3 regions of the Kitasatospora sp. NPDC059673 genome follow, and region 1 is predicted to be linked to each of the others. Evidence: riboswitches for the same ligand, from Rfam matches in the RefSeq annotation. Region 1 holds a riboswitch; each other region holds the start of a gene.
The links. Region 1 has a riboswitch for cobalamin ahead of ACFV18_RS17635 (acyl-CoA thioesterase). Riboswitches for the same ligand answer to the same signal wherever they lie in the genome.

Region 2: it holds a riboswitch for cobalamin, as region 1 does, so the genes downstream of both, ACFV18_RS12910 (ribonucleoside-diphosphate reductase subunit alpha) here and ACFV18_RS17635 (acyl-CoA thioesterase) in region 1, are expected to answer to the same signal.
Region 3: it holds a riboswitch for cobalamin, as region 1 does, so the genes downstream of both, ACFV18_RS28610 (HoxN/HupN/NixA family nickel/cobalt transporter) here and ACFV18_RS17635 (acyl-CoA thioesterase) in region 1, are expected to answer to the same signal.

Annotation. Positions count from the first base shown of each region.
Region 1 is NZ_JBHWEN010000013.1:163,516-173,876, forward strand. Features, by position in the region: gene ACFV18_RS17615 (translation initiation factor 2) at 1-288, opposite strand, end outside; gene ACFV18_RS17620 (flavin monoamine oxidase family protein) at 489-2,357, opposite strand; gene ACFV18_RS17625 (MFS transporter) at 2,545-3,819, shown strand; gene ACFV18_RS17630 (sulfurtransferase TusA family protein) at 3,816-4,097, shown strand; cobalamin riboswitch at 4,383-4,528, shown strand; gene ACFV18_RS17635 (acyl-CoA thioesterase) at 4,596-5,033, shown strand; gene ACFV18_RS17640 (putative Ig domain-containing protein) at 5,309-7,036, shown strand; gene ACFV18_RS17645 (MFS transporter) at 7,185-8,504, shown strand; gene ACFV18_RS17650 (type I polyketide synthase) at 8,501-10,361, shown strand, end outside.
Region 2 is NZ_JBHWEN010000008.1:233,832-244,192, forward strand. Features, by position in the region: gene ACFV18_RS12875 (glycoside hydrolase family 3 protein) at 1-269, shown strand, start outside; gene ACFV18_RS12880 (GntR family transcriptional regulator) at 442-1,224, shown strand; gene ACFV18_RS12885 (DUF3311 domain-containing protein) at 1,429-1,731, shown strand; gene mctP (monocarboxylate uptake permease MctP) at 1,752-3,347, shown strand; gene ACFV18_RS12895 (histidine phosphatase family protein) at 3,514-4,260, shown strand; gene ACFV18_RS12900 (GlxA family transcriptional regulator) at 4,268-5,260, opposite strand; gene ACFV18_RS12905 (hypothetical protein) at 5,551-5,685, shown strand; cobalamin riboswitch at 5,800-5,938, shown strand; gene ACFV18_RS12910 (ribonucleoside-diphosphate reductase subunit alpha) at 6,110-8,524, shown strand; gene ACFV18_RS12915 (ribonucleotide-diphosphate reductase subunit beta) at 8,524-9,543, shown strand; gene ACFV18_RS12920 (glycoside hydrolase domain-containing protein) at 9,630-10,361, opposite strand, start outside.
Region 3 is NZ_JBHWEN010000031.1:46,237-56,597, forward strand. Features, by position in the region: gene ACFV18_RS28565 (ABC transporter ATP-binding protein) at 75-899, shown strand; gene ACFV18_RS28570 (shikimate dehydrogenase) at 1,342-2,166, shown strand; gene aroC (chorismate synthase) at 2,348-3,532, shown strand; gene ACFV18_RS28580 (shikimate kinase) at 3,529-4,050, shown strand; gene aroB (3-dehydroquinate synthase) at 4,122-5,210, shown strand; gene aroQ (type II 3-dehydroquinate dehydratase) at 5,207-5,656, shown strand; gene ACFV18_RS28595 (AAA family ATPase) at 5,730-6,563, shown strand; gene ACFV18_RS28600 (Fpg/Nei family DNA glycosylase) at 6,888-7,694, shown strand; gene ACFV18_RS28605 (DUF6445 family protein) at 7,791-8,483, shown strand; cobalamin riboswitch at 8,564-8,760, shown strand; gene ACFV18_RS28610 (HoxN/HupN/NixA family nickel/cobalt transporter) at 8,812-9,906, shown strand; gene ACFV18_RS28615 (EamA family transporter) at 9,914-10,361, opposite strand, start outside.

The DNA.
Region 1 (10,361 bases):
CCGGGCGCGAGCGGACAGGCTGGCCAGCGCGCCCTTCGGGCTGGTGGTCAGGACGAGGTCGAAGGGCCGTTCGGTGGCCTGCTCGAAGTCGATCACCCGGGCGCCGGAGCGGTCCAGCGCGGCCAGCGCCTCCAGGTCGAACCGGGAGCCCGGCACCAGGGTGAACCAGCGGGAGATCCGGCCGTCGCCCTCGAACACCGGCAGCACGTCCAGCAGTCGGTGCAGTGCCACCGCCGAGCGGAACGCCAGCAGCACGGAGCGCCGCTGGTCCCCGCCGGTGTCGCGCATGCGCCGATGGTATCGGTGCGCCCGCCGCCCCGCCCGCCGGGACACGGCCGCTGATGGCCGGTCGGGCAGCCCGACCCGCCGTCGGGAAGGGCTCCGGCCGGGACGGCGAAACGCCCGCCGCCAGCACCCGACTGACGAAGCATCGGGTACCGGCGGCGGGCGGTGCGAGCGTTGCGGGCGCTGCGATTTGGTGCCGCTGGTCAGACGGTGTTGGCGACCTGCAGCGCGGCCTCCGTGCCGGAGGCGATCGCGCCCGAGATCCACGCGTGGTAGCGCGGCTGGCAGTGGTCGCCGGCGAAGAACAGCTTCCCTTCGACGGGCGTCGCCACGTGCGGGCCGAGGCTGAGCAGCTGCCCGGGCGTCTCGATGACGGCCTCGCCCAGCGCCCAGCGATTGCGCAGCCAGGACTGCGAGACGTGCCGGTCGGTGACGTAGCGCCGGATCCGCTCGCCGTACAGGCCGGTCAGGTGTTCCAGCGCCTCGGTGTGCCGGTCGGCGGGGGTGAGGGCGTCGAAGCGCAGCGCGTCCTCCGCCCAGTTGTAGGCGGCCAGCACCACACCGCCGGGTGCGCCGCCGTCGCTGGGGTGGGAGGGGAAGTAGACGAACCGGCCGGCCTCGTCGGAGACGCAGCCGCCGCCGACCGCGGCCACCGCGTCGCCGTGCGGGGCGGGCTTGTAGTCGTTGCCGAGCTTGTTCTTCCAGGTCGCCTCGTCCCACTCCCACCAGCGCTCGGTGAACTCCAGCAGCACCTTGTGCGCGGTGTCGTGCTTGAGTTCGTTGATCGCCCGGCGCTTGCCGTAGGGGAGCAGCGGCTCGAAGTCGACGTGCCGCAGCGCCGCGAACGGCACCGCCAGCACCACCATGTCGGCCCGGTACTCGGTGGGCTTGTTGCCGATCGCGCCGTCGCAGGCCTCGTCCTCCGGGCCGGTCTCGGGTTCGGCGGTCACCGTCACGCCGTGCTCGTCCGTGCGGACCCGGGTGGCCACCTGGCCGCGCTCGATCGACAGGCCCTTGGCGAGCGCCTCGGTGAGCGCGTCGGTGCCCGCGTCGAACTCGAAGTAGGTGACCGACGGGTTGATGTCACCGGCGTCGAACACCGAGTGCAGGAAGCCGTAGGACAGCCGGCTGGTCAGGTTCTCCAGCGTGCCGACGGCCTGGATCTGGGCGTCGCTCCAGCCCTCGCCCTCCTGCAGGTAGCGCAGCAGCGAGTAGCCGTCCATGTCGTACAGCAGGTCGGCCATGCCGGTGACCCGCTCCGCGATCGGCTTGTCGGTCCAGGTGCCGTCGGGGTTCTTGTCCATGGTGTAGGCGCGGGCGGTGTCGAGCGCCTTGTCGAAGGCCGCCGCGGTGGTCTGGTTGCTGTCCCAGCCGAAGCTCTTGTTGATCGGGCCCGGGTTCTCGGCGTACTGCTTCTTGGTGACGGTCTGTCCGTTGACGTGCACGAAGCGGCTGCCGAGACCCTTCGGCGCGACGTACGCGGGGGCTTCGCCGCTGGTGAACTCCTCACCCGTCCACGACTTGTACGCCACCCTGGAGTCGTGGGAGACCTGGTCCGGCAGCGGCGGGAGGTCCACCAGGTCGAACGGGCGGCGCGGCACCTTCAGGTGGTCGGCCAGCGCGAGGGTCAGCACGTGGCTGGACGGGATGCGCATCGCGCCGGCCTCCGCGTGCAGCCGGGAGTCCTGCCACACGTCGCCGCGGAAGGTCTTCACCCGGCCGCCCACCCGGCTGCGGTTCGCCTCCAGTACCCGCACCTTGTGACCCGCCGCCTGCAACAGCCGGGCGCACACCATTCCGGCCACGCCCGCGCCGACCACCAGCACGTCGCGCGTCTCGGTCTTCTTCACGCGCTGACGGCCGGTCAGCAGCTTCAGGTACTCCAGGGTCAGGTCGTTGTGGTCGGCGTCGGTCAGCAGGATCCGGCGCGCCATGATCAGCGCCGCCGCCTTCCGCGCCGGGTCGGGCGGGGCCGCGTCCGCCGCACGAGAGATTCCGGCCCCGGGGCCGGTCAGGGCGGCGGCGGCCGCCGCGCCGCCAGAAGCAAAGAGCAGTCCGCGTCGAGAGATCACCGCCCCACCTTGGCAGCGCCGCGCACCCCGGGACGCGCGCTCCGCCCACCTGGCCCCTTTCACCACCCGCCAGGGGGGCGCTTGCCGCACTCACCTGGCGCGCCCCGTCCCCAACTGTGCGCCGGGCGGTTTTGCGGCGAGGGGTCGTTAGGATATTCCACGAAACTTTGGATAACCGAGGAGAGCCGTGACGTCAGAGACCAGCACCACAGCGCCGCCACCCGCCGAACTCGCCGCCGACCCCGCCGTTCAGCGGCACATCCTGCGGGTCCTGGTCACCTCCCAGATCCTCAGCGGTGCCGGGCTGGCCGCCGGCATCACCGTCGGCGCGCTGCTCGCCCAGGACATGCTCGGCAGCACCGGGCTGGCCGGGCTGCCCAGTGCCCTGTTCACCGCCGGCAGCGCGCTCACGGCGATCGTGGTCAGCCGAATATCCGCCGCCCGCGGCCGCCGCCCCGGACTCGCCCTCGGGTACGCCACCGGCGCCGTCGGCAGCGTCGGCGTGATCGCCGCCGCCGCACTCGACAGCCCCGTCCTGCTGTTCCTCGCGCTGTTCGTCTACGGCGCCGGCACCGCCACCAACCTCCAGGCCCGGTACGCCGGGGCCGACCTCGCCGCCCCCGGACACCGCGCCCGGGCGATCTCCACCGTGCTGGTCGCCACCACCCTCGGCGGCGTCCTCGGCCCCAACCTCGCCGCCCCCACCGGCGACCTCGCCGAGGCCCTGCACCTGCCCCGACTCGCCGGACCGTTCCTGCTGGGCGGCGTGGCCTACGCCGCCGCCGCGCTCGTCCTCGCCACCCGGCTGCGCCCCGACCCGCTGCTGCTCGCCCGCGCCGCCGCCGCGGCGGCCCCGGCCGCCGAGACCCCGGCGGACACCGCCGACGGCACGTCAACGGCCCGCACCCGCAACCGCGTCCTGCTCGGAGCGCAGGTGATGGTGGTCACCCAGCTCGTCATGGTCGGCGTGATGACCATGACACCCGTCCACATGCACGACGCCGGACAGGGCACCGCCGCAGCCGGGTTCGTCATCGCCCTGCACGTCGCCGCGATGTACCTGCCCTCCCCGCTCACCGGACGCCTGGTCGACCGGCACGGCCCGCTCACCGTCGGCGCCGCCGCCGGACTCACCCTGCTCGCGGCCGGCGTGCTCGCCGCCCTCGCCCCCGCAGACTCCCTCCCGCTGCTCGCCCTCGCACTCGTCCTGCTCGGCCTCGGCTGGAACTTCGGCCTGGTCTCCGGCACCGCGATCCTCACCGACGCCGTCCCGCTCGCCACCCGCGCCAAGACCCAGGGCAGCGTCGACGTCGCCATCGCCATCTCCGGCGCCACCGGCGGCCTCGCCTCCGGCGCCGTCGTCGACCTGGCCGGCTACCCCGTCCTCGCCTTCGGCGGCGGCCTGGTCGCCCTGCTGATCCTCCCCGCCCTCGCCACCGCAGCCACCCGGGCCCGACGATGACGGACCACCAGACCCCCCAACTCACCATCGACGGACGCGGATTGCTCTGCGTCACCCTGCTCCTGCGGCTGCGCGCCGCCATCGCCGACGCCCCCGCCGGCACCCTCGTCCACATCCACGCCACCGACCCCGCCGCCCCCCTCGACCTCCCCGCCTGGTGCCACCTCACCGGCCACCACTACCTCGGCCCCGTCACCACCGACACCTACGCCCTGCGCCTGACCGCCAACCCCACCCCCACCCGCCCCGACGCCCCCTGGCACCGCCCGACACCCTGACCGCCCCCCGGCCGGCCCGCCACTCGCGCGGCCGCCGGGAGCACCGACTGCCGTGGGCCCGACCGTCGGACGGGAGCGCTCCGGGCCTGCCACCACGTCCTGCTCCCGTCGTCGCCGAGACCTGTGCGCTGCGACTCACGCCGCCCCGCCCCGCGTGGACGCCCCGTGGCGTCGTCCGGCAGGCTGGCGGCCCCCTTGACCGCCGGGCGGACTGAGCACCTCCGGCGGGGATATAGGCTGGTCGGGCAGCGGTTCGCACCCGTCCGAGCCAGGGCAGGGGCGTCGTAAGAGGGAACCTGGTGCGAGTCCAGGACTGCCTCGCAGCGGTGAGCGGGAACGACCGCCGTCACACGCACTGGGCCCGACCGGTCCGGGAAGCGACGGCCAGTAGGCAGGCCCTCCACGGGAGATGTCCGCGAGTCCGAAGACCTGCCGCCGCCCGCAGCGCCCACCGGTGCCGCGGATCGCCCAAGCCGCGACTCGCGAAGGAGAGTTGACGTGGCAGATCAGACCGTCGCACCCGTGGTGTCCGCCGCCAAGCCCGCGCAGGCGTCCCAGGTGACGCTCGCGCACATCATGAGTGAGCACGACACCAATCTCTACGGCACCATCCACGGCGGCGTGGTGATGAAGCTCATCGACGACGCCGCGGCCGCCGCTGCCGCCCGGCATGCCGAAGGCCCGGCCGTCACCGCCGCCGTGGACGGCATGACCTTCCTCGCCCCCGTCCGGGCCGGCGACCTGCTCACCGCGCACGCCGAGCTGGAGCGGGCCGGGCGTACCTCGATGACCGTCCACGTCACCGTCACCGCCGAGCGCTGGAACGCCACCGGCCCGGTCACCCGGGTCGCCACCGGAAGGCTCACGTTCGTCGCCATCGACGCCGACAGCCACCCGCGCCCCGTCCCGGCCCTGCTCGAACCCGCAGCTGCCTGACACCTCGTCACCACCCGAGCCCGAGCCCGAGCCCGAGCCCCGAGCCCTGAGCCCTGAGCCCCGAGCCCGGAACGCCGTCCCACCTGGCGTTCCGGGCTCGCGGCTTTGAGTGATCACCATCACGTGGGGACAAACCGCATCATTGCGGACGGCGTGTGATCGACATGTTCCGTTCAAGCTCCGATTACCCCACCATGGCAGCGTGTGCCCGCCTACGCGCGTAGCGCAGGCGCACCCGCACCCCCATGGTTCCTGTGGTTCGAGGAGATTGACAGATGATCAGAACGTGGAAGGCCGCCCGCCCGCTGGCCCTCGCCGCCACCGCACTGGTGGTCGCCGCCGGCGCGAGCGCCGTCCCGCAGCACGCCACCGCGGCCACCCCCAAGAACGCCGCCGCGGCCGCCGCCACCACCACCCCGAAGCGGGTGCTGTTCGACAACACCAAGGCGGAGACCGCGGGCAACGCGGACTGGATCATCTCCACCAGCCAGCCCGACCCGCTGGCGCAGAACGCCAACCCGAGCAGCGAGACCAGCTGGACCGGCGCCATCTCGGCCTGGGGCGTGGCCCTGCAGAAGACCGGCAACTACAGCCTGAAGACGCTGCCCGCCGGCAACACCATCACCTACGGCACCGGCGGCGCGCTCGACCTCGCCAACTTCGACGAGTTCGTGATCCCCGAGCCCAACATCCGCCTCAGCGCGGCCGAGAAGACCGCCGTGATGACGTTCGTCCAGAACGGTGGCGGCCTGTTCCTGATCTCCGACCACACCCAGAGCGACCGCAACAACGACGGCTGGGACTCCCCGGCCATCATCAACGACCTGCTGACCAGCAACGGCGTCAACAACAACGACCCGTTCGGCTTCTCCGTCGATCTGCTGAACATCACCACCGACAACCCGCGGGCGATCTCCGCCACCGCCGACCCGGTGATCAACGGGCCGTTCGGCACCGTCACCGGCTCGATCATCCGCAACGGCACCACCTTCACCCTCAAGCCCGCCGACAACCCGAACGTCAAGGGCCTGGTCTACCGCACCGGTTACAGCGGCAACACCGGCGCGGCGTTCGCCACTTCGACCTTCGGCAAGGGCCGGGTGGCGATCTGGGGCGACTCCTCGCCGATCGACGACGGCACCGGCCAGTCGGGCAACACCCTCTACAACGGCTGGAACGACCCGGCCGGCACCGACGCCGCGCTCGCCCTCAACGCCACCGCCTGGCTCGCCCAGGGCAGCGGCTCCGGCGGCAACACCGGCTCGGTCTCCCTCGCCAACCCGGGCGCCCGCACCGCCACCGTCGGCACCGCGACCAGCCTCCAGCTGTCCGCCACCGACACCGCCGGCGGCACCCTCGGCTACGCGGCCACCGGCTTGCCCGCCGGACTGACCGTCAACCCCGCCACCGGCCTGATCAGCGGCACCCCCACCACCGCCGGCACCAGCACGGTCACCGTCACCGCCACCGACTCCACCGGCCCGTCCGCCAGCGCCACCTTCACCTGGACGGTCACCGCGAGCGGCGGCACCACCTGCACCCCCGCCCAGCTGATCACCAACCCCGGCTTCGAGAGCGGCAGCACCTCCGGCTGGACCGAGACCAACAGCGGCGGCTCCAGCACCATCAACAGCAGCACCAGTGAGCCCGCCCACAGCGGCACTTACGACGCCTGGCTGGACGGCTACGGCGCCACCAACACCGACACCCTCGCCCAGACCGTCACCCTGCCGACCGGCTGCGCGAACTACAACCTCAGCTTCTGGCTGCACATCGACAGCGCCTCCTCCACCACCACCGTCTTCGACACCCTCACCGTCACGGCCAACGGCACCACCCTGGCCACCTACTCCAACGTCAACGCCGCCGCCGGCTACCAGCAGCGCACCTTCAACCTCGCCGCCTACGCCGGTCAGAGCGTCACCCTGAAGTTCACCGGTGCCGAGGACTACACCAAGCAGACCTCCTTCGTCCTCGACGACATCACCCTCAACGTCTCCTGACGCGACGTCGGAGCCCCGGACCGGCCCCACCCGGTCCGGGGCTTCGTCGTTCGGTCACATCTGCTTCGAGATCCGAACTGCTTTGTGAAGGTCTTGCCATGAGGATCTTCACCTTCCTAGACTGCGGCCACCATGGCCGGGCGCGTCCATGTCACAGACTTGGGGGAGGGTCGAGTTGAAGCGTTTCCGCTTACTCGTCGCGGGCAACGCGGTTTCCGCGTACGGCAGTTATCTGAACATGGTCGCGCTCAACGTCTTCGTCTACCACCTGACGGGCAGCGCTCTGACGGCCGGTCTGTACATGGCGGTGCGGCTGCTGACCAGCGTGGCGTCCGGGGTCGTCGCGGGCGCCCTCGCCTCCCGGATCCCGCGCAAACGCCTCATGGTGGGCGCGGACCTCACCCAGGCCACCGCGTTGGTCCTGCTGCTGCTGGCGCCGTCGGGCGCCCGCGTCGCGCTGCTGTTCGCGCTCGCCGTCGTCGCCGGCGCCTGCTCGACGGTCTCCGGGGTGTCGCTGCGCAGCGCGGTGCCGGAGATCGTCGGGGCGGAGCTGCGGACCAGGGCCAACAGCCTGCTGGCGACCGGCCGTTCGCTGGCGATGGTGGCCGGGTTCGGCTCCGCGGGCATCATCGTCGCCCAGCTCGGCTACCGCTGGGCCTTCGCCCTCGACGCGCTGTCGTTCGTCGTCTCGGCGAGCGTGCTGCTGTCGCTGCCGATCCGCACCGAGGCCGCGCGGAAGAGCGAGGCCGCGGCGGAGGTGGCGAAGGCGGAGCAGGACGGCGGCGGACGGTGGGCCACGCTGATGCTGCTGCGGTCGATGCCCGTCGTGGCCGTGATGGTCCTCGTCCGGGCGGTGGACGGCCTGGGCTCCTCGTCCCACAACGTGGCCCTGCCGGTCTACTCCGATGCGCTCGACCACGCCCATCCGGCCGCGTTCATCGGCCAGTTCTGGGCGACCTGGGCGATCGGCAACATCGCCATGCAGCAGATCCTGTCCCGCTGGAGCTCCCGGACGGGCCACAGCCCCGGTGAGCGGATCTTCGCGCTGGGCGCCTGCGTGATGTCGGCCGCGTTCATTCTCGTCTTCAGCGGGCTGCCGACCGTCCTCGCGGTCGTCGTGGCCCTGGTGGCCGGCATGGCGGACGGCCTGACCGAGGTCGCCTACGTCTCGCGGCTCCAGACCACCCCGGACGCGCAGCGGGCGCGGCTGTTCGGCCTGTCGGCGTCGGTGGAGAACCTGGGCTTCGGCCTCGGCATGATCCTCAGCGGCGCGTTACTGGAACACTTCTCGCCGCTGCAGGTGGTGGGCGGCCTCCACGGGCTCGCGATCCTGCTCTGCGTCGGGTTCCTGCTGCTGCTGGTGCGGGGCGCGGTGGCACGCCGGGCCACCCCAGCAGCGGGACGGGCAACCCCGGCGGACGGCGCGGCCGACGGCCGGGTTCCCGCCTCCGAGGGAGGACGGGCATGACCGCTCCCGCCGACCGCCGGGTCGCCGTCATCGGCCTCGCGCTCCGCCTGCCCGGTGCCACGACCGAGGACGCCTTCTGGCGGCTGATCCGCGACGGCGAGGACCGCATCCGGCACTTCACGGACGAGGAGCTCGCCGCCGCCGGAATCCCGCCCGAGAAGTACCGGGCACCGGATTTCGTGGGCGCGAGCGCCGTCCTGGACGACGTCTCGCATTTCGACGCACCGTTCTTCGGCATGAGCGGCCGAGAGGCCACCTACACCGATCCGCAGCACCGCCTCTTCCTCGAAGTCGCCTACCACGCACTGGAGAACGCCGGTTACCCGCAGGAGCGGCCGGGTGAGCGCATCGGCGTCTACGCCAGTACCGGGTACGAGCTGTATTCGCTGCAGACCTACCTGCTCAACAACGTGCTCCGGGCGGCGCCCGCGGAGGACTGGCTCTCGCGCCTGCAGATGATGATCGGCAACTACCCCGATTTCACCGCCACCCGCGCCTCCTTCCGGCTGGGCCTGACCGGACCGTCCTTCAACATCCAGACGGGGTGCTCCAGTTCGCTCGTCGCGGTGCAGACCGCCGCGCAGGCGCTGCTGGGCGGTGAGACCGACCTCGCGCTGGTCGGGGCCACGGCCATTCACACGCCGCAGGTGCTGGGCTACCAGTACGTCAAGGGCTCGATCCTGTCGAGGACGGGCCGCCTGCGGGCGTTCGACGGGTCGGCGGACGGCACGGTCGGTGGCAACGGTGTGGCGGCGATCGTCCTCAAGCGGCTCGACCGTGCCGTCGCCGACCGGGACACCGTCCACGGCGTCATCAGCGGGTGGGGCGTCAGCAACGACGGCGCCGCCAAACACACCTACACCGCGCCCAGCGCGGTCGGCCAACAGGTGGCGATCCGAAGGGCGTTGGAGACGGCCGGGGTCGGCGCGGACGAGATCGGCCTGCTGGAGACCCATGGCACCGGCACGCTCAAGGGCGACCCGATCGAGTTCGACGGCGCCACCGCGGCGTTCCGCGCCGACACCGACCGCACCGGCTACTGCGCGATCGGTTCGACCAAGGCCAACATCGGTCATCTGGACGTGGCTTCGGGCCTGGTGGGCCTTATCAAGGCGATGCTCGCCGTGCGGCACGGGGTGATCCCACCGCTGGCCAACTTCGAGCACCCCAATCCGGCGATCGACCTGGTCACCAGCCCCTTCTACGTCCCCCGCGAGGCCCGGCCGTGGCCGCGGGACGGTCGCCCGCGCCGGGCCGGGGTCACCTCGCTGGGCGTGGGCGGCACCAACGTCCACATCCTGCTGGAGGAGCCGCCGCCCGCGACCCCCGCGCCGGACCGCGACGCCCACCCCACCCCCGGCGTCCTGCTGCTCTCCGGACGCGACCCGCAGGCGCTCACCGCCAACGCCCGCGCCTTCCGCAGCCACCTGCGCCGGCACCCGGACACGTCCCTGCCCGACCTGGTCACCACCGCCGCCCTCGGCCGCACCCACGGACGGCACCGGATCGCCGTGCGCGGCGACAGCCCGGCAGCGCTCGCCGACGCGCTCGACCACTGGCTGACCGGCACCGCCCCCACCGCCGGCGGACGCGGCCCGGTCTGGTCCGGCCTCGCCCCGCGCGAGGGCGCGACCCCCGTCGGCTTCCTGTTCGCCGGACAGGGCAGCCCCTCCCGCGGCATGGCCGCCCCCTTCGACCGCAGGTTCCGGGCAGTGGCGGACGTCCTCGACGCGTGCGAGGCGCAGTACCGCCGCGAGTACGGCACACCACTGCTGGACGCATTCCGCGCCGACGCCGAAGCCGCCGAGCACGAGACCTGGCCGACCGGCACCGCACAGCCCGCGCTGTTCGCCCTCC
Region 2 (10,361 bases), on a different contig from region 1:
CGCTGCTCGGCGCGGCGGTGGGCCGTCCGCTGGTGCTGGTGGTGCGCGACGTGCACCGCCACTCCTGGATGCGCCGGGCCGCGCTCGCCCTGGTGGAGCACCGCCCCGACGCCGTGGTGGTGGAGATCGGCACCGCCCACGGGCTGGCCGGACTGTTCGCCCCGCTCGGCGTCACCACCCTGGCCACGTACGGCGGTTCGCGGGTCTGCGCGACAGCCGCGGCGGAGGCGCTGGCCGGGCTCGCGGTGACCGCGGCCACCGCCGGCTGAGACACTCGGGGACGGGCCCGGGGCGGACGCCAGGCGCTCCGTTCCGGGCCCCTCGCATGCCGGTTTGCCCGCAGGTGCTCCCACTTGCTCACCCGTGCGTGCAAACATGTGCTGTTACATAGGACTTAGGGGTCTCTTAAGGCCCCGTCTCCAACGAGGAGTGAGAGCTGCCATGAGTGGCGACAGGGATGCGGCGCTCGCCGAGGGCTCCACGGTGCCGACCCAGACCGGCCCTGCCACCACCACGGCCCGGGTACCGAAGTACTACGGCCTGAAGCGGCACCTGCTCCAGCTGACCGAGACCCAGCCGACCGGCACCCCGGTGCCCCCGGAGCGGGCGCTGGCCGCCCAGTTCGACACCTCCCGCACCACCGTCCGGCAGGCGCTGCAGGAACTGGTGGTCGAGGGCCGGCTGGAGCGCATCCAGGGCAAGGGCACCTTCGTCGCCAAGCCGAAGGTCGCGCAGGCCCTGCAACTGACCTCCTACACCGAGGACATGCGCGCCCAGGGCCTGGAGCCGACCTCCCGGCTGGTCGAGGTCGCGTACATCTCCGCGGACGAGCGGCTCGCCCCGCTGCTGGACATCAAGCCCGGCGGGCGCGTCCTGCGCATCGAGCGCCTGCGGCTCGCGAACGGCGACCCGATGGCGATCGAGGTGGCGCACCTGTCGGCCAAGCGCTTCCCCGCGCTCCGGCGCAACCTCACCAAGCACAACTCGCTCTACACCGCGCTGCGCGAGGTCTACGGGGTGACGGTCGCCGAGGCCGAGGAGACCATCGAGACCACCCTGGCCAACCCGCGCGAGGCCGGTCTGCTCGGCTCCGACCTGGGCCTGCCGATGCTCCAGCTGTCCCGGCACTCCTTCGACGCGGACGGCGCGCCGGTGGAATGGGTGCGGTCCATCTACCGGGGGGACCGGTACAAGTTCACCACGCGGCTGAAGCGGCCCGCGTAGCTCCCACCTCCGGTTTCGGGACGACCCGCACGACGCGGGTGCAGCGGCCCGCGTAACGCATAGTTGACAGGGTAGTGACACAAGTCACTGCCCTGTCCTACTCTCGCGGGGACCTTTCGATCACCGAAGGTGCTGCCCGGCGGACGCACAGCGATGTGCGGTGCGGTGCCAGTGAGGTGACTCCTCGTCATCCGGGAGCCGCTCGTGTCGTCTCAATCCCCATCCGCGGGCGCACTGCCCGCGCTCTCCCCCGCCCGGGTGCTGGCCGGCCTGTGCCTGCTGGTGCCGATCGTGGTGGTGCTGTGGGTGCCGTCGTACAGCAAGACCGACCCGGTGCTCGGCGGTATGCCGTTCTTCTACTGGTACCAGCTGATGTGGGTGCCGCTGTCGGCGGTGTTCACCACCTCCGCGTACCTGCTGCTGCGCCGTGACGAGGCGGCCCGCAAGGCCGCCTCGGCCGAGCCGCTCCCGCTGCCGTCCCAGCCGGACGGGGGTGCGCAGTCGTGAAGCACGTGGACTGGACCGCGATGACGGTCTTCCTGCTGTTCTTCGTCGCGGTCACCGTGATGGGCTTCCTGGCCTCGCGCTGGCGCCGGGCGGACGACGCGCAGCACCTGCACGAGTGGGGTCTGGGCGGCCGCAGCTTCGGCACCTGGATCACCTGGTTCCTGCTGGGCGGCGACCTGTACACGGCGTACACGTTCATCGCGGTGCCGGCCCTGGTCTACGGGGCGGGCGCGGCGGGCTTCTTCGCGGTGCCGTACACGATCATCGCGTACCCGCTGGTGTTCCTGATCCTGCCCCGGCTGTGGTCGGTGTCGCGGGTGCACGGCTACGTGACGACGGCGGACTTCGTGCGCGGGCGGTACGGGTCGCGCGGGCTGTCGGTGGCGGTGGCGCTGACCGGCATCCTGGCGACCATGCCGTACGTGGCGCTGCAACTGGTGGGCATCCAGGCGGTGTTGGACGTGCTGGGCGTGGGCGGCACCGGGAACTGGTTCCTGCAGGACCTGCCGCTGTTCCTGGCGTTCGGCGTGCTGGCGGCGTACACGTACTCGTCGGGGCTGCGGGCGCCGGCGCTGATCGCCTTCGTCAAGGACACCCTGGTGTACGTGGTGATCCTGGTCGCGGTGATCTACATCCCGATGCGGATGGGCGGCTACGGGCACATCTTCGACGCGGCGGCGCACAAGTTCACTCCGGACCCGGTGACCCACAAGGCGCCGGGTTCGCTGATCACCGGGCCGGCGGGGCAATGGTCGTACGCGACGCTGGCGTTCGGGTCGGCGCTGGCGCTGTTCATGTACCCGCACTCGGTGACGGGCGTGCTGGCGGCGAAGTCCCGCAACACGGTGCGCCGGAACATGGCGATCCTGCCGACGTACTCGCTGATGCTGGGCCTGCTGGCGCTGCTGGGCTTCATGGCGATCGCCGCCGGGGTGAGCAAGGGCGACAAGAAGTTCAACGCCCAGCTGGCCGTTCCGCAGCTGTTCGCGGACATGTTCCCGAGCTGGTTCACCGGGGTGGCGTTCGCGGCGATCGGGGTGGGCGCGCTGGTGCCGGCCGCGATCATGTCGATCGCCGCGGCGAACCTGTTCACCCGCAACGTCTACAAGGAGTTCCTGAAGCCGGCCGCGACACCGGCCGAGGAGACCCGGGTGGCGAAGATCGCCTCGCTGCTGGTGAAGGTCGGTGCGCTGGCGTTCGTGCTGCTGATGGACAAGCAGGCGGCGATCAACATGCAGCTGCTGGGCGGCGTGTGGATCCTGCAGACCGCGGTGGCGCTGGTGGCCGGCCTGTTCACCCGGTGGTTCCACCGCTGGGCGCTGCTGGCCGGCTGGGCGACCGGCATGATCTACGGCACCTGGAAGGCGTACGGGGTGTCCTCCCCGGCCACCGCGCACTTCGGCGGGTCGGCCGCGAAGATCCCGGTGATCGGCGAGATCGGCTACATCGGCCTGACCGGGTTCGTGCTGAACCTGCTCGTCGCGGTGGTGCTGACGCTGGTGCTGCGGGCCCTGAAGGCCCCGGAGGGCCTCGACGAGACCTCGAAGGCCGACTACTCCGCGGAGGCCGGCGACGAGGCCGTGGAGCGGGCCCCGCAGCCCACGCTGGCGCACTGACGCGTGCGGGGGCGCAACCGGCCCCCCTGTGCGCCCTTGGGTCGCGCCGTTGCCTCAGTGGACACTGGGGTGACGGCGCGATCATCTGTTATGACAGGCGTTTTCGGGAGAGACCGGGAGAGACGAGCACCACCGAAGCAGCACCGACAACGGGGAGCCACCGCCAATGACCGACCTCACCACGGTACGCAACGGACACCGCGCCCAGACCGACGGCGGACGGCGGCTGCCGTCGGTCCTGATCGCCACCCGGCACGGCGAATCCACCGCCAACGTGGAGTTCCGGCACGCGGACTCCACCGGCGCCCTGACCGTCCCGATCACCTGCCGGGACGCCGACATCCCGCTCTCCCTGCGCGGCCAGGCCCAGGCCCACGACCTGGGCCGCTGGTGGGCCGCCCTGCCGCCCGCCGACCGGCCCCGCTCGGTGTGGTGCTCCCCGTACGTGCGCACCGTGGAGACCGCGAGAATCGCCCTGGCCCAGGCGTCCGGGCTGGGCGCCGTCCCGGTGGGCCTGCCGGTCCGCTACGACGAGCGGCTGCGCGACCGCGAGTTGGGCGTGCTGGAGATGCTCACCAAGGCCGCCATCGAACGCGACCACCCCGCCGAGGCGGAACGCCGGCGGCGGATGGGCGAGCTGTACTACCGGCCGCCCGGCGGCGAGTCCTGGCTGGACGTGGCGCTGCGGGTGCGCGGTCTGCTGCGCGACCTGAACGAGGAGGAGGCCGGCCGGCCGGTGCTGCTGGTCGCCCACGACTGCACGGTGCTGATGCTGCGTCATGTGCTGGACCGGCTGGGCGAGGAGGAGCTGCTGGCGCTGCCGCCGGTGAGCAACTGCTCGACCAGCGTGTGGCGGGCCCGCGAGGGCCGGCTGCGGCCGTCCGGCTGGAACCAGACCTCGCACCTGTCCTGAACGGCCGTCAGGCGGGCTGCCGCTCGGCGGCCCGCCCCGGCCCCCCGGGTCCGCCCGGGCCGCCGAAGGCCCGCCGGTAGGCCTGCGGGGTGGTGCCGAGGCGGCGGCCGAAGTGGTGCCGCAGGGTGGCGGCGTTGCCGAAGCCGCAGCGGGCGGCGACGGCGTCCACGCTCTCGTCGGTGGACTCCAGCAGGCGCTGCGCGAGCAGCACCCGCTGGCCGGTCAGCCACCGGTGCGGGGTGGTGCCGGTCTCCTGCTGGAAGCGCCGGGCGAAGGTGCGCGGGGACATGTGGGCGTGCCGGGCGAGGTCGTCCACGCTGACCTCCCGGTCGAGGCGGCGGCGCATCCACTCCAGCGTCCCGGCCAGCGAGTCGCCGTCGCTCTCGGGCAGCGGGCGGTTGATGAACTGCGCCTGCCCGCCGTCGCGGTGCGGGGCGACCACCATCCGGCGGGCGATCTCCCGGGCCACCTCGGCGCCCTGCACCTTGCGCACCAGGTGCAGGCAGGCGTCGATGCCGGCGGCGGTGCCGGCCGAGGTGATCACCGGGTCGTCGTCCACGTACAGCACGTCGGGTTCGACGGTGGTCAGTGGGAAGCGCTCGGCCATCAGGTGGGCGTACTGCCAGTGCGTGGTGCTGCGGCGGCCGTCCAGCAGGCCGGCGGCGCCGAACAGGAAGCTGCCGGAGCAGATCGACAGCAGGTGCGCGCCGCGCGCGTGGGCGGCCCGCAGCGCCTCGCACAGCGCCTCGGGGTAGTGCTCGCGGATGCCGGTGGCGGCGGCGATCACCAGGTCCGCCTCGGCGAGCCGCTCCGGGCCGTGGGGCACCTGCACCGCGAAGCCGGCGTGGGTGCGCATCGGGCCGGGCCGGTCGCCGACCAGGCCGAACTCGTACCCGGGCAGGCCGGCGGCGCTGCGGTCCATGCCGAACACCTCGCAGGCCACGCCCAGTTCGAAGGGGTGGATGTCCTCCAGCACGATCACCGCGACGTTCTTCAGCATCGGCCCAGCATGGCAGTGGCAGGATTTCGCGGCAACGGCGCGTTCCTGCCAGCACTGCCCCACCCCTGACCGGGACCTGGCCGAACCGCGCCGCGAGCCGTCCGGCACACTGTCCGGGTGCACTCCCCGACCGTCCGCCGCGCCCCGGACCACGATCTCGCCGGAGCCGGGGAGGTCGGCGTCGAAGCCTTCGCCGGCGACGGCCGCACCCGCCCCGGATCCGGCCACGCCGAGCTCCTCCGGGACACCGCGCGGCGATCGACCGCAGCCGGGAACCCGAGCTGGCCGGGATGGCGTCCTCCACCCGGCCGCAGATGACCGCGGCGCACCGGATCTACGATGCTCTGGGCTTCCTCCGCGCCCCCGAGCGGGACTGGGAGGCGGCCCCGGGCGTGGACCTGATGGTCTGCACGATGCGGTTCTGAGGCGGTTCTGCGACGGTTCTGCGGCGGTTCCCTGGTGGCTCCGGCGTGGTTTCCGTTGTCTACGCGCGGCACCTCTGACGCGACACGCGCTACTACATCTGGTGCCGCCAGCTCCAGCCGCCACAACATGTATGCTCGACCTCGCTGTCGAAGCAGGGGAACCCGGTGCGAATCCGGGACTGCCCCGCAACGGTGAGCGGGCTGTAGCGACGCCCGCGCAGTCCGAGGACCTGCTGACGGTGTGCGACACGGCATCCCCGCAGACGCCATGCAGCACAGCTTTGCCGTCCGGCCTCGCGGGCGGGCCGGGGGTGGGTCTTTCGCGCGCCGATCGAGCGTTTTCGGCGTGCCGTCCTCCCCTGCCGCACGCGCGCCACCGGACACCTTGAGCCACGTCCGCCGCCGCCACAGGAGAGAGTGCGCCTTGACCGTCGCCGCCTCAGTCACCCTGCCGTCCCAGGGTTCCGCCGACGCCTTCACCGACCCCGGTGCGGCGCTGCTTCGGCTGCTCACCGACCGCAGCACCGACCTCCCCCAGGTGGACCCCGGCCACGTCGCCGCCGCCGCGCTGCGCGGCCGCCACGCGGGCTCGGACTTCGCCGAGCTGCGCGGGCTGGCCGTGGAGGCCGCCGCGTCGATGATCGCCGAGGACCCGCAGTACTCGAAGCTGGCCGCCCGCCTGCTCGCGATGGAGATCGCCGACGAGGCCGCCTCCCAGGGCGTCACCTCGTTCTCCGCCTCGATCGCCGTCGGCCACGCCGAGGGCCTGATCGGCGACGCGACCGCCGAGTTCGTCGCCGCCCACACCGAGCTGTTCGACTCGCTGATCGACGCCGCCGGCGACGACCGCTTCGAGTACTTCGGCCTGCGCACCGTGCAGTCCCGCTACCTGCTGCGCCACCCGATCACCCGCAAGGTGGTGGAGACCCCGCAGCACTTCCTGCTGCGCGTCGCGGCGGGCCTGGCGGTCGGCACCTCCGAGCAGTCGGTGCTGGAGGTGGCCGAGCTGTACAAGCTGATGAGCCGCCTGGAGTACCTGACCAGCTCCCCGACGCTGTTCAACTCCGGCACCCGGCACCCGCAGATGTCCTCCTGCTACCTGCTGGACTCGCCGCTGGACAACCTGGACTCGATCTACAACCGCTACGCGCAGATCGCCCGGCTGTCCAAGCACGCCGGCGGCATCGGCCTGTCCTACTCGCGGATCCGCTCCCGCGGCTCGCTGATCCGCGGCACCAACGGCAAGTCGAACGGCATCGTCCCGTTCCTGCGCACCCTGGACTCCTCCGTGGCGGCGGTCAACCAGGGCGGACGGCGCAAGGGCGCGGCCTGCGTGTACCTGGAGACCTGGCACGCCGACATCGAGGAGTTCCTGGAGCTCCGCGACAACACCGGCGAGGAGGCCCGGCGCACCCACAACCTGAACCTGGCGCACTGGATCCCGGACGAGTTCATGCGCCGCGTGAACGCCAACGAGGACTGGTCGCTGTTCTCCCCGGCGGACGTCCCCGAGCTGGTCGACCTGTGGGGCGCCGACTTCGACGAGGCCTACCGCAAGGCCGAGCTGGCCGGCAAGGCCGTGCGCACCATCCCCGCGCAGACCCTGTACGCCCGGATGATGCGCACCCTGGCGCAGACCGGCAACGGCTGGATGACCTTCAAGGACGCCTCCAACCGGGCCGCCAACCAGACCGCGCTGCCGGGCCGCACGGTGCACTCCTCGAACCTGTGCACCGAGATCCTGGAGGTCACCGACGACTCCGAGACCGCGGTCTGCAACCTGGGCTCGGTCAACCTGGGCGCGCACGTCGCCCCGGGCGCCTCGGCCGACGACCTGATCAACGCCATGGACTGGGACCGCCTGGACGCCACCGTGCGCACCGCGGTCACCTTCCTCGACCGCGTGATCGACATCAACTTCTACCCGACCACCGAGGCCGGGGCGTCCAACTCCCGCTGGCGCCCGGTGGGCCTGGGCGTGATGGGCCTGCAGGACGTCTTCTTCAAGCTCCGGCTGGACTTCGACTCCGCCGAGGCCAAGGCCCTCTCCACGCTGATCGCCGAGCGCATCATGCTCACCGCGTACGAGCGCTCCGCGGACCTCGCCGAGCAGTTCGGCCGCCACGAGGCGTACGGCGAGACCCGCGCGGCCCGCGGCGAGCTGCACATCGACCACTTCGGCAGCGCCACCCCGCAGTGGGCCGGGCGCTGGGAGGCGCTGCGCGTCCGGATCGCCGAGACCGGCCTGCGCAACTCGCTGCTGCTGGCGATCGCCCCGACCGCGACCATCGCGTCCATCGCCGGCGTCTACGAGTGCATCGAGCCGCAGGTGTCCAACCTGTTCAAGCGCGAGACGCTGTCCGGCGAGTTCCTCCAGGTCAACCCGTACCTGGTGCGCGAGCTGAAGGAGCTCGGCGTCTGGGACCAGCAGACCCGGGACGCGCTGCGCGAGGCCAACGGCTCCGTGCAGGACTTCAAGTGGCTGCCGGAGAACGTCCGTTCGCTGTACCGCACCGCGTGGGAGCTGCCGCAGCGCGCCCTGATCGACCTGGCCGCCGCCCGGCAGCCGTACATCGACCAGAGCCAGTCGCTGAACCTGTTCATGGCGGCGCCGACCATCGGCAAGCTGTCCTCGATGTACGCCTACGCCTGGAAGGTCGGTCTGAAGACCACCTACTACCTGCGCTCCCGCCCCGCGACCCGGATCGCCCAGGCCGCGTCGGGTGCCGCCCGCACCGCCGCGCCCGTGCCGGTGCAGACCCCGACCCTCAGCCAGGCCGAGCAGGACGCCATCGCCTGCTCCCTGGAGAACCCCGAGTCCTGCGAGGCGTGCCAGTAATGAGCTCCGAAGACCAGAAGAAGATGCTGCTCGACCCGGGCTTCGAGCTGACGCTGCGTCCGATGCGCTACCCGTCGTTCTACGACCGGTACCGGGACGCGATCAAGAACACCTGGACCGTCGAGGAGGTGGACCTGCACTCCGACGTCGCCGATCTGGCCAAGCTCAGCGACGGCGAGCGGCACATGATCGGCCGGCTGGTCGCGTTCTTCGCCACCGGTGACTCGATCGTCTCGAACAACGTGGTGCTGAGCCTCTACAAGCACATCAACTCGCCGGAGGCGCGGCTCTACCTGTCGCGGCAGCTGTTCGAGGAGGCCGTGCACGTCCAGTTCTATCTGACGCTGCTGGACACCTACCTGCCCGACCCGGACGACCGGGCGGCGGCGTTCGCCGCGGTGGAGAACATCCCCTCCATCGCGCAGAAGGCCCAGTTCTGCTTCAAGTACATGAACGCGGTCGATCACATCGACTCGCTGCAGAGCAAGGAGGACCGGCGGGCCTTCCTGCTGAACCTGATCTGCTTCGCGGCGTGCGTCGAGGGCCTGTTCTTCTACGGCGCGTTCGCCTACGTGTACTGGTTCCGCAGCCGCGGCCTGCTGCACGGCCTGGCGACCGGCACCAACTGGGTGTTCCGCGACGAGTCGATGCACATGGACTTCGCGTTCTCGGTGGTCGACACCGTCCGCGAGGAGGAGCCCGACCTCTTCGACGACAAGATGGCCCAGCAGGTCACCGAGATGCTGGAGGAGGCCGTCGAGGCCGAGCTCCAGTTCGCCCAGGACCTGTGCGGTGACGGCCTGCCCGGCATGAACACCGCCTCGATGCGCCAGTACCTGGAGGCCGTCGCCGACCAGCGCCTGGCCCGTCTCGGCCTGCCGATCCGCTACGGCTCCACCAACCCGTTCGGGTTCATGGAGCTGCAGAACGTCCAGGAGCTGACCAACTTCTTCGAGCGCCGGGTCTCCGCGTACCAGGTCGCCGTGGAGGGCTCGGTCTCCTTCGACGACGACTTCTAGGCCGACGCCGAAACGACCCGAGGGCCGCACCCCCGCCGCTGAGCGGGGGTGCGGCCCTCGGCCGTGTTCCGGGGCCGGCCTCCGGGTCAGCCCTGGCCGTAGGTGCTGGTGGACCAGAGCGGGCCACCGGTGGTCGGGCCGCCGCCCTGGCGGTAGACCACGAAGTTGCCGTCGTCCTGCAGCAGCCCGTACGCGCCCGGGTTGCTGTAGGTGCTGCTCTGCCACAGGGCGCCGGTGGTGGTGCCGGCCTTGTAGATCACCAGGTTGCCGTCGGGCTGCATGAAGAGGTACGCGCCCGGGTTGTTGTACGTGTAGCTGGTCCACAGCACGCTGTTGTCGCTGCGGCGGTAGAGCACCAGGTTGCCGTCGTCCTGCATGACCATCCGGACGGTCGCCGACTGGGTCCACTGGTTGTTGGACAGCTGCCGCCCGGAGAAGACGAGCGGCGAGAGGGCCTGGGAGCCGCTGGCCCACAGCGCGCCGTTGCCCTGGCCGCCGCCCTTGCGGTAGACCACGAAGTTGCCGTCGTCCTGCAGCATCGCGTACGCGCCGCCGCTCGCGGTGGTGGTGGCCCACAGCGCGCCGCCGTTGCCCGGGCCGCCGTCGGCGCGGTAGATCACCAGGTTGCCGTCGTCCTGCATGACCGCGTACGCACCGGAGTTGCCGTAGGTCTTGGTGCTCCACACCGGGCGGCTGCCGGTGCCGGCCTTCAGGTAGGCGACCAGGTTGCCGTCGGGCTGCATGGTCAGCGTCATCGAGTCGCTGGTGAGGCTCTGACCCGAGGCGAGCCGCTGGCCGGGCTGCAGGGTGTTGCCCGA
Region 3 (10,361 bases), on a different contig from region 1:
AGAACACCGCCGACCGGTCCGGCAGGCGATACGGCTTTGCGGGTGGGTCGGGTGCAGCCGGTAGCGTGAGGCGCATGGAGACGTCGCAGAGCGTGGAGCACCCGGCCGGGGCACCGTTGCTGGAGGCCGAACGTGTGGATGTGGTCCGCGACGGGCGGTACCTGCTGAAGGACGTGTCGCTGACGGTGCGGGCGGGGGAGCACTGGGCGGTGCTCGGGGCCAACGGGGCGGGCAAGAGCACCTTGCTCTCGCTGCTGGGGGCGGTTCAGCATCCGACGGCGGGCCGTGTGAAGGTGCTCGGGCGGCAGCTCGGGCGGGTGGATGTGCGGGAGTTGCGGGCGCACCTCGGGCATGTGAATCCGCGGCATCCGCTGCGCTCGCCGTTGACGGTGCGGCAGGTGGTGCTGACCGGTGTCACGCAGTCGATCGAGCCGGATCCGTTTCGCAAGCCCACGGCCGAACAGCTCGACCACGCCGAGGAGTTGATCCACACGCTGGGCGTCGGGCACCGGGCCGACAGTGCCTGGACGACGCTCTCGCAGGGGGAGCGCGGGCGGGTGCTGATCGCCCGTGCATTGATGCCCGCGCCGCGGCTGCTGTTGCTGGACGAGCCCGCGACCGGGCTGGATCTGACCGCGCGCGAGCAGTTGCTGGAGAGCCTGGACGAGCTGCGCCGGCGCTTCCCGGAGGTGGCGTCCGTGCTGGTCACCCATCACCTGGAGGAGCTGCCGGAGACCACCAGCCACGCGCTGCTGCTGCGCGACGGCCTGGCCACCGCCGCCGGACCGGCCGCCGAGGTGCTCACCACCGAGTTGGTCTCCGAGTGCTTCCGGCACCCGATCCGGATCGGCCACAGCGAGGGCCGGTGGACGGCCCGCACTCGCCGGGGCGCCGTGTGACCGTCCGGGCCGCGGCTCGGGCGCTGCGCCCCGCGACGGATGCGGACCTGGAGGCATGGTCGAGCCGAGGGCGGCGGCGATGCGCCCCGGCCCGGAACGCCTCGCCCGCGACGGCGAGCACCGGGTCCGGCGCCGGATGTGCGACGGGTACCGGCCCGTGCGTACCTCGGCGCTGGAGGTGCCCGGCGTTCCGGCGCCGGCCGGGTGTCTGCCGCGCCGCCCGGGCGGGCAGCGGCCCGGCACGCCGGTGCCGCGTGGCCGCAGCCTTGGCGCCGTCGTGCTGTGCTCCGCTTTGGACGCCGCAGGGCCGGCCGTCCGGCCGGCTGTGCGGCGGGGCGGCCCCGTCCGGCGGCTGTACGGGCGGCGCGGCTTCGAGTGCGCGTCCGAGGGCCCGATCGACGTCAACCTGCATCGTCCCCCCCACTCCCCGAAAGGCTGTTTCGTGACCAGTCCGCACCGGGCCGCCGTGCTCGGCTCGCCGATCGCCCACTCGCTCTCGCCCGCTCTGCACCGGGCCGGTTATGCCGCGCTCGGCCTGAGCGGGTGGCGCTATGACCGGTACGAGGTTGACGAGGCCGGGCTGGAGGCGTTCGTCACCGGGCTGGACGCCACGTGGGCGGGCCTGTCGCTGACCATGCCGCTGAAGCGGGCGATCCTGCCGCTGCTGGACATCGTCAGCGACACCGCGCGGGCCGTGGACGCCGTCAACACCGTGGTGTTCGGGCCGGACGGGCGGCGGCACGGTGACAACACGGATGTGCCCGGGCTGGTCAACGCGCTGCGGGAGCGCGGCGTCGAGCGGGTCGGGTCGGCGGCGGTGCTGGGGGCCGGGGCCACTGCCTCGTCGGCGCTGGCGGCGCTCGGGCAGATCTGCGACGGTGAGGTCACGGTGTACCTGCGCAGTGCCGAACGGGCTGCCGAGATGCGGGAGTTGGGGGAGAGGCTCGGGGTGGCGGTGCGCACCGCCGACTGGGCGGACTCGGCGCGGGCGCTGGCCGGGCCGCTGACTGTCTCCACCACGCCGGTCGGTGCCACCGACGGTTTCGCGGCGCAGCTGACCGGTACCCCCGGGGTGCTGTTCGACGTGCTGTACCACCCGTGGCCGACCGCGCTGGCCGCCGCCTGCCTGGAGCGTGGCGGCACGGTGCTGGGCGGGCTGGACCTGCTGGTGCATCAGGCGGTGCTGCAGTTCGAGCGGTTCACCGGTGTCGAGCGAGGCCCGCTTGCTGAGATGCGGGCCGCGGGCGAGGCGGCGCTGGCGTCCTGAGCTGCGGCTTCGGCACGGCGATTGCGGACGTTCGCTGTCCGCCACGCGGACCGGGCGCCCGGAGGACCCGCGGACGTGAAAGGATCGGTGCTTGCCCCGTCGCGCTCCGCGGCCGGGCAGGACGAGACGCCGGACCGGCCGCCGTTCACGGCGTGCGGGCCGCTGACGAAGGAGCTTTTCGGTGGGTAGCTTGCGCTGGCTGACGGCGGGGGAGTCGCACGGCCCCGCTCTGGTCGCGACGCTGGAGGGCCTGCCGGCCGGAGTGCCGGTCACCACCGCCATGGTGGCCGACGCGCTGGCCCGCCGGCGGCTCGGCTATGGTCGCGGCGCCCGGATGAAGTTCGAGCAGGACGAGGTGACCTTCCTCGGCGGTGTCCGGCACGGCGAGACCATGGGCTCGCCGGTGGCGATCATGGTCGGCAACACCGAGTGGCCGAAGTGGGAGCAGGTCATGTCGGCCGACCCGGTCGATCCCGAGGTGCTCGCGGGCCTGGCCCGCAACGAGCCGCTGACCCGCCCCCGCCCGGGCCACGCGGACCTGGCCGGCATGCAGAAGTACTCGATCGACGAGGCCCGGCCGATCCTGGAGCGCGCCAGCGCCCGGGAGACCGCGGCCCGGGTCGCGCTCGGCGCGGTCGCCCGCTCCTACCTGAAGGAGACCTGCGGCATCGAGATCGTCAGCCACGTGGTGGAGCTGGCCGCCGCCAAGGCCCCGGCCGGGGTGCTGCCGCTGCCCGCCGACGAGGCCCGGCTGGACGAGGACCCGGTGCGCTGCCTGGACGCCGACGCGTCGAAGGCGATGGTGGCCGAGATCGACCAGGCCCACAAGGACGGCGACACCCTGGGCGGCGTGGTCGAGGTGCTGGCGTACGGGGTGCCGGTCGGCCTCGGTTCGCACGTGCACTGGGACCGCCGCCTGGACGCCCGCCTCGCCGCCGCACTGATGGGCATTCAGGCGATCAAGGGCGTCGAGGTCGGTGACGGCTTCGAGCTGGCCCGGATCCCCGGTTCCCAGGCGCACGACGAGATCCTGCCGACCCCCGAGGGCGTCAAGCGCGCCAGCGGCCGCTCCGGCGGCACCGAGGGCGGCCTGTCCACCGGCGAGCTGCTGCGCGTCCGGGCCGCGATGAAGCCGATCGCGACCGTCCCGCGCGCCCTGCAGACGCTGGACGTGCGTACCGGCGAGCCCGCGAAGGCGCACCACCAGCGTTCCGACGTGTGCGCCGTGCCGGCGGCCGGCATCGTCGCGGAGGCGATGGTGGCGCTGGTGCTGGCCGACGCGGTGGCGGAGAAGTTCGGCGGCGACAACGTCTCCGAGACCCGTCGCAACGTGCAGTCGTACCTCGACAACCTGATCGTCCGATGAGCACCCCGGCGGTTGTGCTGGTCGGCCCGCCCGGCAGTGGCAAGTCCACCGTCGGGCGGGTCCTCGCGGAGCGGCTCGGCCTGCCGTTCCGCGACACCGACGAGGACATCGAACGGACGGCCGGCAAGCCCATCCCGGAGATCTTCGTGGACGAGGGCGAGCCGCACTTCCGGCGACTGGAACGCGAGGCCGTCGCAGCCGCCGCCGCGGACCACCCTGGCGTGCTCGCGCTCGGCGGCGGCGCCGTGATGGCCCCCGCCACGCGTGAACTGCTCGCCCCGCTGCCCGTGGTGTTCCTGGAGGTCGCGCTGGCCGACGCGGTCAAGCGGGTCGGCCTGGACGCCCCCCGTCCGCTGCTCGCGGTCAACCCCCGGGCCCGCTGGCGCGAGCTGATGGAGGCCCGCCGCCCGCTGTACCTGGAGGTCGCCACCGCCGTGGTCGACACCGAGGGGCGCACCCCCGAGCAGGTCGCCGACGCCGTACTCGAAGCACTGGAGCTGAAGAACCCCTGTGAGTGAGCGAAGCGAACGAGCCAATTGGACCGGCTGTTGTCACGAAGTGACCGCCGAGCGAAGCGAAGGTGGGAGCAATGAGTGACATCGTTCGGATTGCTGTCGCGGGCAGTGACGGCCACGCCCCGTACGAGGTGCTGATCGGGCACCAGCTGCTCGGCGAACTCGCCCCGCTGATCGGCCCGAAGGCCAAGCGCGTCGCGATCATCCACCCGGAGGCGCTGGAGGCCACCGGCGAGGCGATCCGCGAGGACCTGGTCGACCAGGGCTACGAGGCGATCGTCCTGCAGGTCCCGAACGCCGAGGACGCCAAGAGCGCCGAGGTCGCCGCGTACTGCTGGTCGGTGCTCGGCCAGACCGGCTTCACCCGCAGCGATGTGATCGTCGGCCTGGGTGGCGGCTCGACCACCGACCTGGCGGGCTTCGTCGCCGCCACCTGGCTGCGCGGGGTGCGCTGGATCTCGGTGCCCACCACGCTGCTCGGCATGGTGGACGCCGCGGTCGGCGGCAAGACCGGCATCAACATCGCCGAGGGCAAGAACATGGTCGGCGCCTTCCACCCGCCCGCGGGCGTGCTGGCCGACCTCGGCACCCTGGAGACCCTCGGCAAGCACGACTACGTCTCCGGCCTGGCCGAGGTGATCAAGGCCGGCTTCATCGCCGACCCGGTGATCCTCGACCTGATCGAGCAGGATCCGGCGGCCGCCACCACCCCCGCGGGCCCGCACACCCTGGAGCTCATCCGGCGGGCCATCCAGGTCAAGGCCGACGTGGTCTCCGGCGACCTCAAGGAGTCCGGCCGCCGGGAGATCCTCAACTACGGCCACACCCTCGGCCACGCCATCGAACGCAACGAGCGCTACAAGTGGCGGCACGGCGCGGCCATCTCCATCGGCATGGTGTTCGCCGCCGAACTCGGCCGCCTGGCCGGGCGGTTGGACGACGCCACCGCCGACCGGCACCGCACCGTGCTGGCCTCGGTCGGCCTGCCGCTCAGCTACCGGGCGGACGCCTGGCCGAAGCTGCTGGACGCCATGAAGATCGACAAGAAGTCCCGCGGCGACCTGCTGCGCTTCATCGTCCTGGACGGTCTCGCCAAGACCTCCGTGCTGGAAGGCCCCGACCCGTCGCTGCTGGTCGCCGCGTACGCGGAGGTCTCCGGATGACCGCCCCCGTCCCGGTGCTGGTGCTGAACGGCCCCAACCTGGGCCGACTGGGCTCCCGCGAACCCGACGTGTACGGCTCCACCTCGTACACGGGGCTGGTCGCGCGCTGTGCCGCACTGGGTGCGCAGCTCGGTCTCGCTGTGGAGGTCAGGGAGACCAACTCCGAGGCGGAGATGGTCGGTTGGCTGCACCAGGCGGCGGACGCCAAGACTCCCGTGGTGATCAACCCCGGTGCGTTCACCCACTACTCGTACGCGATGCGGGACGCCGCGGCGCAGCGCACCGCCCCGCTGATCGAGGTGCACATCTCCAACCCGTACAGCCGCGAGACCTTCCGGCACACCTCGGTCATCGCCGCGGTCGCCTCCGGCACCATCGCGGGCTTCGGCCTCGGCTCGTACGAACTCGCCCTGCGGGCGCTGGCCGAACAGTTGACCACCCGCTGAGCGCTGCGCGGCCCGGTGGCGGACTTGTGCCCGCCACCGGGCCGACGTGTACATTCGGCGCAGGGAGGTGACGGTGAGCCAGTACGCGCAGAGCCACCATCCGGGGGGCCAGGTGCCACCCCGCCCGGGGACGCCCCCGTATCCGACGGCCCCTCAACAGCCGTACCCCGCACCGGCACTGCCCGCCACCCAGGCCATCCCCACCCTCGGACCGATCGTCACCCGCCCCGACCGGCCGACCGTCCCGCTCAAGGCCGTCGCGCCCGGCGGTACCGGGCACTTCCTGCTCCCCAGCGGCGGCACCGTCCAACTCCCTGCCGCGCCACCGCCGATGCCCGCACCGGCCGCCCCGCTGCCCGTCGGACCGATCGCCGTCCTGCTGATCGGCGCGGCCGGCGCCGGCAAGACCACCGTCGCCCGCTACTGGGCCGAGCGCCGCCCCACCCCCACCGCGCACATCAGCCTCGACGACGTCCGCGAATGGGTCCAGGCCGGGTTCGCCAACCCGCAGTCCGGCTGGAACACCGCCTCCGAGGCCCAGTACCGCCTCGCCCGCCGCACCTGCGGCTTCGCCTGCCGCAACTACCTTGCCAACGGCATCTCCTGCATCATCGACGACGCCGTCTTCCCCGACCGCCCCGCGATCGGCCTCGGCGGCTGGAAACGCCACATCGGCCCCGGCATGATCCCCGTCGTCCTGCTCCCCGGCCTCGACCGCGTCCTCGCCCGCAACGCCCAACGCTCCGGCAACCGCCGCCTCTCCGACGACGAAGTCGCCCGCATCCACGGCCGCATGGCCGGCTGGCGCACCTCCGGCCTCCCCATCATCGACAACTCCAACCTCACCGTCCCCGAGACGGCCGCGGCGCTCGACCAGGCGATCCTGAGCCGGCTGCACCAACGCTGACCCCCTGCGGGGAGCTCCCTCCACCCGACCACACGACCCGAGACGAGCACAGCGCGAGGCCGCCCGGGGCAAACCGGCTGTGCGGGGGGCTGTGGTGCGGGGTTTCCGCTGCGCGGAGGTTCGGCGGCCGGGGCCTTGGTGTGTGGGTCTCTGCCGCATGGGTCTCTGCTGTGCAGGTTCTCCTCGTGCGGGCGTCCGCCGCGCGCTTGTGCTGGGTGGGGTGGTTGCGTCGCGGGTGGGCGGTGGGCCTCTGGGGTGAAGGGGTGTCGGTGGGGGCGGGGAGAATAGGGGGGTTGGACGGGATCGATCGAGGAGTTGACGCGGGTGCCCGAGGGGCATGTGGTGCATCGGTTGGCCGGGCTGAACGGGGAGCTGTTCGGGGGGCGGGCGGTGCGGGTTTCTTCGCCGCAGGGGCGGTTCGGGGAGGGGGCCGGGCTGCTGGACGGGCGGGTGCTGGACGTGGCGGAGGCGCACGGGAAGCATCTGTTCCTGGGGTTCGGGGACGACTGGCTGCATGTGCATCTGGGGTTGTACGGGAAGTACGAGTTCGGGGTGGGGGAGGCCCCGGAGCCGGTCGGGCAGGTGCGGTTGCGGATGGAGAACGAGAGCGGGTTCGCGGATCTGCGGGGCCCGACGGCGTGCGAGGTGATCACGCCGGGGGAGAAGGCGGCGTTGCACCGGCGGCTCGGGCCGGATCCGTTGCGGCCGGGCGAGGTGGGGGATGCCGCGTGGCAGCGGATCTCGCGGAGCGGGACGACGATCGCGGCGCTGCTGATGGACCAGAAGGTGCTGGCGGGTGTCGGCAATGTGTACCGGGCGGAGGTGCTGTTCCGGCTGGGTATCAGTCCGCACCGGGCGGGCCGTGATCTGCGTCGCGCCGAGTGGGACGCGATCTGGGCGGATCTGGTGGCGCTGATGCGTGAGGGGGTCGCGGCGGGGCGGATCGACACCGTCCGGCCGGAGCACACGCCGGAGGCGATGGGGCGTCCGCCGCGGGTGGACGACCACGGTGGTGAGGTGTATGTGTACCGACGGCAGGACCAGCCCTGCCTGGTCTGTGAAACCCCGGTGCGGACCGAGGAGTTGGCGGCCCGGAACCTGTTCTGGTGCCCGCGCTGCCAGCAGTCCTGACGGGCCGTCATCACGGAGGGTAATGACAAAGCCTTGACGCAAGGTTGACCGGCCCTTGGGCGAGGGCCCCGGAGCGCGCTACCTATTGTCGGGTCCATGCCCGTGCAACCGTTCCGGGGCCCGCGCCCGACCCCGGCCCTTCCGGTCCTGCCGTACCGCAAGCCCACCAAGGGCCGCGACTACTGGGTGCTGGACGACGTCCTCCCGGACCCGGACGCGGTGCGCGCCCGGCACCTGGCCCGCACCGACTGGGACGAGGGGTACCCGCACAAGCCGGAGTCCTGGCCGGGGCTGCGGGCGATGCCCGGCCTGGAGCCGGACGAGTTGGCACACGTCGAGAAGCTGGTGCGGGAGACCGTGCAGGTGCCGCGGATCTGGGCGCTGAGCGAGGCCGAGGGCGGCACGTTCAACCACAACTGCGTGCAGGTGGTGGGGGCGGGGGAGTGCGAGCCGCGCCCGCACACCGATTCGCGTTCGCTGTGCCGCTACGCCGCCGTGCTGTACCTCAACCCGAACGTGCCGAAGCGGTGCGGGACGAGTTTCTACCGGCAGAGCCTGCCCGGGGGCCGGCTCGGCGGGAACACCGTGGTCGCCCCGCACAACAACCTGGTGGACGCGCTCGGCACCCGTTTCGTCCCGCCGGACTCGTTCACCGAGGACCTGGCCGTCCCGCACCGCTACAACCGGCTGCTGCTGTACACCGCCAACTTGATGCACACCGCCACCGAGTACTACGGCGCCACGCTGGACGAGAAGCGGATGACCTGCGTGTTCTTCTGGATGGCGTGACGCGCCGTCAACCGGCCGGGTGGGAGTGATCTGCGACACCCGCGGACGGGTCCGGTCTTGCCGCTGCGCCCGGGGCGGTTCTACGGTGGTCGGGCCGTGGTGTTCGGGAAGCCGGTGCACTGTGCCCGTCACAGGAGTCCGGAGCGGCCCTCGCCACTGTGATCGGGGAGTCGTCGGCTCCCACCTCGTGCCACTGGCCGTTCGCGGCCGGGAAGGCCGGGCGCCGACGCCGAACACCCCGTCAGCCAGGAGACCGGCCACGGCATCTCACGAAGTGATCCACGAGGTGCTGGAGCGTGATGCGCGGATGACCGCGTCCGATTCGACCATGCCCGGAAACGTCCCGGGCTCCCCTTTTCCTGCTTTCCGCTGGCGTCGCGAGGACACCTGGCGCACGGCCGGCCTGATGGCGGTGATCCTGGCCCTGCACGTGGCGGCGTTCGGGACGCTGCTGTTCCTGGTGGTGCCGGAGAAGTACCAGGTGGGTACCCAGGTGTTCGGGGTGGGCCTGGGCATCACCGCCTACACCCTGGGCATGCGGCACGCCTTCGACGCCGACCACATCGCGGTGATCGACAACACCACCCGCAAGCTGATGGCGGACGGCCGCCGGCCGGTCTCGGTGGGCTTCTGGTTCGCCCTCGGGCACTCCTCGATGGTGGTGCTGATGGCCGCGCTGGTGGCCGGCGGGGCCGCGCTGGCGGGCACGCTGATGGACAAGGACTCGACGACCCATCAGGTGCTGGGCACCATCGGCACCACCGCCTCGGGGGCGTTCCTGTACCTGATCGCGGCGCTCAACCTGGTGGCCCTGCTGGGCATTCTGCGGGTGTTCCGGGCGATGCGGGCCGGCGTGTACGACGAGGCCGAGCTGGAGAAGCACCTGAACTCCCGGGGCTTCCTGGCCCGGGTGCTGAACCGGGCGACCCGGTCGATCACCCGGCCCGGCCAGATGTTCCCGGTGGGCATGGTGCTGGGCCTGGGCTTCGACACCGCCACCGAGGTCACTCTGATGGTGATGGCGGGTTCGGGCGCGGCGTCCGGCGTGCCCTGGTACGCGATCGCCTGCATGCCGCTGCTGTTCGCGGCCGGGATGAGCCTGTTCGACACCCTGGACGGCACGTTCATGAACTTCGCCTACCAGTGGGCGTTCTCCAACCCCGTCCGCAAGGTGTACTACAACCTGACCATCACGGGGCTGTCGATCGCAGTGGCCTTCGTGATCGGCACCATCGAGCTGGTCACGGTGCTGCACGACAAGTTCGGGCTGGACGATCCGGTGTCCGGCTGGATCGCCGGACTGAGCCTGGACAACGTGGGTTTCGTGATCGTCGGCCTGTTCGTGGTGGTGTGGGCGGCGGCGATCGGCTACTGGCGGATCGCCCGCCGTTCCAAGGCGTTCTCCGGAGCGGGCACGTTCTGACGGAACGTCAACCGGCGGCCAGGATCAGCGTTCCGGCGACGGCCAGCCCGGCGCCGACCACCTGGACCCGCAGCAGGCGTTCCTTGAGCAGGCCGCGCGCCATCAGCGCCGTCACCACCGGGTAGAGGGAGGCCAGCACCGCCGCCACCGCGACCGAGCCCAGCTGGGTGGCGGCGGTGTACAGGCCGTTCGCGGCCACGTCGGCGACGCCGACGGCGGTCAGCGAGGGCAACGAACGGGCCGCGCCGCGCAGTTCGAGCGGCTCCCGGCCGGCGGCGGCGGCCAGCATGCCGATGCCGACCACCGCGTTGGTCAGTCGTTGCACGCACAGCGTCAGCAGCAGGCCGCCGTCGGCGCCGGCGTGCCCGATCAGGGCGAGCACCGCGCCGAACGCGAACGCGGCGGAGAGGGTGAGGACCAGGACCCGGCGGCTCACGGCCGGTCCGCCGCGCTGC